DNA from 2 places in the Janthinobacterium sp. C22 genome. Region 1 is predicted to be linked to the other one. Evidence: predicted binding sites of a transcription regulator. Region 1 holds the regulator's gene; the other holds the start of a gene.
What was found. Region 1 encodes LexA, which represses DNA repair genes until DNA is damaged. Its sites were predicted from a motif close to ACTGTATNNNNATACAGT; they were not measured.
Positions count from the first base shown of each region.

Region 2: recA (recombinase RecA) is a predicted target of LexA. The motif match lies at 1,758-1,775, and genes of this name have one in related genera.

Region 1 is NZ_CP193659.1:2,375,861-2,379,273, reverse strand. Features, by position in the region: gene rplI (50S ribosomal protein L9) at 1-199, opposite strand, end outside; gene rpsR (30S ribosomal protein S18) at 227-517, opposite strand; gene priB (primosomal replication protein N) at 543-842, opposite strand; gene rpsF (30S ribosomal protein S6) at 863-1,249, opposite strand; gene lexA (transcriptional repressor LexA) at 1,525-2,160, shown strand; gene ACRHIG_RS10975 (cystathionine gamma-synthase family protein) at 2,225-3,413, opposite strand, start outside.
Region 2 is NZ_CP193659.1:1,350,742-1,354,154, reverse strand. Features, by position in the region: gene recX (recombination regulator RecX) at 1-347, opposite strand, end outside; gene recA (recombinase RecA) at 551-1,654, opposite strand; gene ACRHIG_RS06175 (response regulator transcription factor) at 1,910-2,644, shown strand; gene ACRHIG_RS06170 (sensor histidine kinase) at 2,641-3,413, shown strand, end outside.

The sequences.
Region 1 (3,413 bases):
CTTGCGATGCGGCCAGTTTGGCGGCAGCAGCTTTTTCCAGTTCGGCGCGCTTGACTTCGAATTCAGCCACAGCGGTTGCCGTAGCACGACGTGCCAGGCGTTGCGGGATCAGGAAGTTACGTGCGTAACCGTCTTTGACTTTGACGACTTCGCCGAGGTTACCGACGTTTACAACTTTTTCTAACAGAATGATTTGCATAGTTCTTCTCCAGGAATATCTGACCGATTAAGCGTGGTGCAGATCGGTGTATGGCAGCAGCGCGAGGAAGCGAGCGCGCTTGATTGCGGTGTCGACTTGGCGCTGGTAGTGCGCTTTGGTACCGGTCAGGCGTGCTGGCATGATCTTGCCGTTTTCCTGGACGAAGTCTTTCAGCGTGTCGACGTCTTTGTAGTCGACTTGCTCAACGTGAGCTGCCGTGAAGCGGCAGAACTTCTTACGTTTGAACAAAGGGTTTTGCTGTTTGCGTTTTTCTTTAAGCTTGAGCTTATTTTTGTCGAACTTTTTACCGAATGCCATGTCAGGCTCCTGTATCTAAAATGCGCTAGTCGGGAATGACTGCACTAAAATCAATGATGTGAAACACCAAACTCTTGCTGTTGCGGCTCTTCCTGGCCAGGAAACCCGTGAACTGATACACCCCGCCCAAGCTTGCCTGGCTGAACCGGCCTGAAATTTCGCCAGCGGCTAGCGCGGCAACATCAAACTCGGTCAAACGGGCAATCCCTGCTTCCATCTGCTGCGAACTGTGTTGCAATACTGCATTCACAATCGGCAGCCCTGCCGGGGTATAGCGCAATATTTCGCGCTCGGCAATGATGGCGGTGACTTGTAGCTGGTTCAGCGCACGATCCTGGTCAAAAATTAAGCGGCTGCGGCTGGAGCGGCTGCTGGTGCTTCGGTGCGGTGGCTTTTGGCCGCGTCTTCGCGTTGTACCGATTTCATCATCGGCGAAGGAGCTGTTTCAGCTTTCTTCATTTTAACGGTCAGGTGACGCAACACGGCATCATTGAATTTGAATGCTGTTTCCAACTCGACCAGGGTCTCGTTGTCGCATTCGATGTTCAGGCAGATGTAGTGTGCTTTAGGCAGCTTTTGGATCGAGTAAGCCATTTGACGGCGGCCCCAATCTTCCACGCGGTGAACCGAACCGCCGCGGGTGGTTACGCTGGCTTTGTAGCGTTCGATCATCGCGGGCACTTGCTCGCTTTGGTCCGGATGGACGATAAAGACTATTTCATAATGACGCATGCAAACTCCTTCAGGTCGGATTGATAATCGCCCACCCCGGCGTCAAGACGGGTGTGGGAAGGTCAGCCGAAGATTATAACCGCCTTTTGCAAACGTTTCAATCATTGCTTGCGCCAGCGCCCGAAAAGACCGCGCGCAAACGCGCTTTCCGCCCATGGACAAGTATTTCTTGCGAAATTCGCCGAAAACACGCAAATCCCCTTGCATAGTGGGCGATACTGTACAAAAATACAGTCTGTTCATATAGACAGCATTTCAGTATGCACCCACCGCTCATGATCAAGCTGACAGCACGACAAGAACAAATCCTGAACCTGATCAAGGACGCGATTGAAAACACGGGCTTTCCTCCCACCCGTGCCGAAATCGCCAATGAACTGGGTTTCAAATCGGCCAACGCGGCCGAAGAGCATTTGCAGGCCCTGGCCCGCAAGGGCGCCATCGAGATTTCGCCCGGCACCTCGCGCGGCATCCGCCTGATCGGCGCGGCCGCTGAAGCCCTGCCATCGAAAGTGCCGGCAGCGCTGCTGATGTCGCTGCCCCTGATCGGCCGCGTGGCGGCAGGCTCGCCCATCCTGGCACAGGAAAACCTGGAAGCGAGCTACAACGTGGACCCGGCCCTGTTTTCGGCCAAGCCCGACTTCCTGCTGAAGGTGCGCGGCTGGTCCATGCGCGACGCCGGCATCATGGATGGCGATTTACTGGCCGTCAAGAAGGTCGACAGCGCCAAGAACGGCCAGATCGTCGTCGCCCGCATCGGCGACGAAGTCACCGTCAAGCGCTACAAGAAGACGGGTTCCGTGATCGAACTGTTCCCGGAAAATCCCGACTTCAAGGTCATCACCGTATCGCCGGAAGATGAATTCGCCCTGGAAGGGCTGGCCGTCGGACTCATGCGCAGCTGGCATTAAACGACTGCACGAAAAAGGGCCGCAACAGCATGACTGTTGCGGCCCTTTTCATTTATCCGGCGACTTATACATCGAGTGCCTGGCGGAAATCCTCGAGCAGATCCACCTCGTCCTCGATGCCGACGGAGACGCGGATCAGCGATTCGGCGATACCCATGCTGGCACGCCGCTCGGCACCCATCTCATAGAAGATCGTGTGGGCGACGGGAATGACCAGGGTGCGCGTGTCGCCGAGGTTGCTCGCGGGAATGGCCAAATTCAAACGATTGAGGAAATCGAAGCAGTCGATGCCATCCTTGAGTTCAAAGCTGAACAGGGAGCCATAGCTGCGGAACAGGTCGCTCGCCAGCGCATGCTGCGGGTGCGACGCCAGACCCGGGTAATGCACGGCCGCCACGCGCGGATCGGCGGCCAGCATGGTGGCCAGGGCCAGGGCGTTCGAGCAGGTGCGGTCCATGCGCAAGGCCATGGTTTCCGCGCCGACGGCGATATGGTGCGCCGCTTCCGGCCCCAGCGAGGCGCCGAAGTCGCGCAAGGCCTTGGCGCGGATTTGCGCGATACCCCATTGCGCCGGCGCCGCCTTCTTGTAGTTCTCAAAGATGTTCGGATACTGCGTCCAGTCGAACACGCCCGTGTCCGTCAAGCTGCCGCCCAGGGCATTGCCGTGGCCGCCGATGGATTTCGTCAAGGCATTGACCACCAGGCCCGCGCCCACGGCTTTCGGGCGGAACAGATACGGCGTCGTCATGGTGTTGTCGACGATGTACAAGATGCCCTTCTCGCGGCACAACTCGCCGATCTTTGCCAGGTCGGCGATCTGCGTGCGCGGATTGGCGATGGTTTCCACGAACACGATGCGCGTGGCCGGCGTGATGGCGGCCGCCACGTTGGCCACCTCGGTGGCGTCGACGAACGATACATCGATGCCCTGCCCCGTCACCGTTTGCCACAGGCTGTTGGTGTTGCCAAACAAAAAGGCCGACGACACCACATGGTCGCCCGCGCGCAGCAGCGACTGCACCACGGCGCCGATGGCGCCCATGCCGGTGGCGAAGCACAGGGTGGCCACGCCATCTTCCATCTGGTTGACCTTGTCTTCCAGCGCGGACACGGTCGGGTTGCCCTGGCGGCCATAGCGGAAGCCCGGCTCCTTGCCCTGGAACACGGAAGCGAGCTGGCGCGCATCGCCATAGCCGAACGCGACGGAAGTGTGCACGGGCTTGTGCAGGGAGCCGTGCTCGATGCCCTTGCGG
Region 2 (3,413 bases), 1.0 Mb from region 1:
GCCACCTGGCCAAACTTGCGGCGCCACACCTCGCAGGCGCGCGCCACTTCCCCTTCGGCCAGGCCCGCCTTGAGTTCCTGCAACGCTTCGCCGCCTATGCCATGGCTTTGCAGTTCCGCCATGATGCGGCTGTTGCCGAAGCGGGCCGAGCGGCGGTGGATCAAGGACTCGGAAAACCGCTCCTGCGACAGCCAGTTGGCTTGCTCCAGGCTGTCGAGCAAGGCTTCCACGTCGTCGCCCTCCTGCGCATGGCGCTGCAGCTTGCGCCGCAATTCCATGCGGCTGTGTTCGCGCATCGACAAAAAGCGTAGCGCCCTGCCCTTCAGGCTTAGTTGTACTGCGGCCATACACCCACCTTGTCTTTCATTCCACGATCACATCACCCAAACACAATCGCCGCCCGGCGCAACAGCGCGGGACGGCGATCATGGTCACACCTTGCAGCAAGCCATGCGTAGGCCGGATTAGGCCCCTTGGGCCGTAATCCGACAACATTGTTGACGTCTGTGGTGTTGTCGGATTACGCGCGGCTTTGCCGCGCCAATCCGACCTACTCTGCCTTGGCTTCCGCAGCCTTGGCAGCCTTGTCGGCGGCCTTATCCGCTTTTTCCGGCTTTTCAGCGGCCAGCGGCGGCAGTTCGCGCACGCCCAGCGAAGCGCGGACCTTGTTTTCGATTTCGCGGGCCAGCGCCGGACGCTCTTGCAGGAAGGCGCGGGCGTTGTCCTTGCCCTGGCCGATGCGTTCGCCGTTGTAGCTGTACCACGAACCGGATTTTTCCACGATCTTGGCATCCGAACCCAGGTCCAGGATTTCGCCTTCGCGCGAGGTGCCGGCGCCGTACAGGATGTCGAAGTGCGCTTCCTTGAACGGCGGCGCGATCTTGTTCTTGACGACCTTGACCTTGGTTTCGTTGCCGATCACTTCATCGCCGGACTTGATCGAGCCCGTGCGGCGGATATCCAGGCGCACGGAGGCGTAGAATTTCAGCGCATTGCCGCCCGTGGTCGTTTCCGGGCTGCCGAACATCACACCGATCTTCATGCGGATCTGGTTGATGAAGATGACCAGGGTATTCGTGCGGTTGATGGAGCCGGTCAGCTTGCGCAGCGCTTGCGACATCAGACGCGCTTGCAAACCTGGCAGGGAATCACCCATGTCGCCTTCGATCTCGGCGCGTGGCGTCAGTGCCGCCACGGAGTCGATGACGACGAGGTCGACGCTGCCCGAACGCACGAGGGCGTCGCAGATTTCCAGCGCCTGCTCGCCCGTGTCCGGTTGCGAGATCAGCAATTCATGCAGGTTCACGCCCAGCTTTTGCGCGTAACCGACGTCCAGCGCGTGCTCGGCATCGATAAAGGCGCAGGTGCCGCCCAGTTTTTGCATTTCGGCGATGGTTTGCAGGGTCAGCGTGGTTTTACCCGACGATTCCGGACCGTAGATTTCCACCACGCGGCCGCGCGGCAAGCCGCCCACGCCCAGCGCGATATCGAGGCCGAGCGAACCGGTCGACACGACTTGCACTTCTTCGATCGGTGCGCTGGCATCCATGCGCATGACCGAACCTTTGCCAAACTGCTTCTCGATCTGCGCCAGTGCGGCGGCGAGCGCCTTGGCTTTTTCCGATGCGGGTACTACAGCTTTTTTATCGTCCATATGTTCTTTCAGCCGTTCTACAGGTGCGGATTCACGTGACGCATCTACGTGAACCGTGCAGCCTGCGATAGCGCCAGTGGGTTAAATTCTTTACACAGACAGTACTGTATAAAAAAACAGTGATCAATGCAAGCGGAACGTGGATTTGTTTTGAAACAGATCAATACAAGCCTGGTTTTTCACAAAAACTCGCCACCTTGCGGAAAATGAAACACAATACAAGCTTCTACCGCTGCAAGCATAGGAAGCCTCACCATGCGTATTTTACTTGCCGAAGATGACAGCGTGCTGGCCGATGGCCTGACCCGCTCGCTGCGCCAGTCCGGTTATGCGATCGACTACGTCAAGACCGGGCAGGAAGCCGATACGGCCCTGTCCACCCAGGAATTCGACCTGCTGATCCTCGATCTGGGCCTGCCGAAGATGTCCGGCCTGGAAGTGCTGCGCCGCCTGCGCGCGCGCGCCTCGCTGCTGCCCGTGCTGATCCTGACGGCCGCCGATTCCATCGAACAGCGCGTGAATGGCCTCGACCTCGGTGCCGACGATTATATGGCCAAGCCGTTCGCCCTGTCGGAACTGGAGGCAAGAGTGCGCGCCCTGACGCGCCGCGGCGCCGGCGGCGGCGCCACCATCATCAAGCACGGCCCCCTCAGCTATGACCAGGTGGGACGCAGCGCCTACATCAACGACCAGATGCTCGACCTGTCCGCGCGCGAACTGGGCTTGCTGGAAATCCTGCTGGGCCGCACCGGCCGGCTCGTCTCGAAAGAGCAGCTGGTCGACCACCTGTGCGAATGGGGCGAGGAAGTATCGAACAACGCCATCGAAGTATATGTGCACCGCCTGCGCAAGAAGATCGAGGTGGGCGGCGTGCGCATCGCCACCGTGCGCGGCCTCGGCTATTGCCTGGAAAAATATTCGGAAGCGGCGCGCCTGCAAGCCGAAGCGGGCGAGGCCGCCGCTCCTGCCAGCGGTCCCGCCAGCAAGTGAAGGCGCGCGAGGCGCCAGCGGACGAGCCGGACGACGACGACTGGTTCGAGCCGCCCACCACGGAGCAGGATGACACCATCGAGCATTCGCTGTTCGGCGAAATCCTCGACTGGATGCTGGCGCCCCTGCTGCTGCTGTGGCCGATGAGCATCGCCATCACCTATCTGGTGGCCAAGGGCATCGCCAATCAACCGTTCGACCATGCGCTGGAAGACAGCGTGACGGTGCTGACGCAACAGGTCAAGCAGGCCGATGGCGCGCTGCTGCGCCGTGCGCCGGACAAGAGCAGCAGCGGCCGCGACTTCCTGCGCGGCGACGATATCGACACCCTGTATTACCTGGTGGTGGGTCCGCACGGCGAATATCTCGACGGCGACCGCGACTTGCCGCCGCCGCAAGACCCCGACAAATACCGCAGCGGCATGGTGCTGTTTCGCAACGACACCATCCACGGCACGCCCGTGCGCGTGGCGTTCAGCTATCTCGATATTCCTGCCGGCAACGACGATGAGCCGAACCGCGCGCTGGTGCAAGTGGCCGAGACGCTGGAAAAGCGCGCCCAGCTGGCCAATGAAATCATCAAGGGCGTGATTTTGCCGCAGTTCATCATCCTGCCCGTGATCCTGGCCCTGGTCTGGTTTGCCCTGGCGCGCGGCCTGTCGCCGCTGGCGCAATTGCAGGAACGCATACGCGCCCGGCCGCCTGACGACCTCTCTCCCATCGAATCGGGCCAGGTGCCCGAGGAAATCACGCCGCTGGTCGGTTCGCT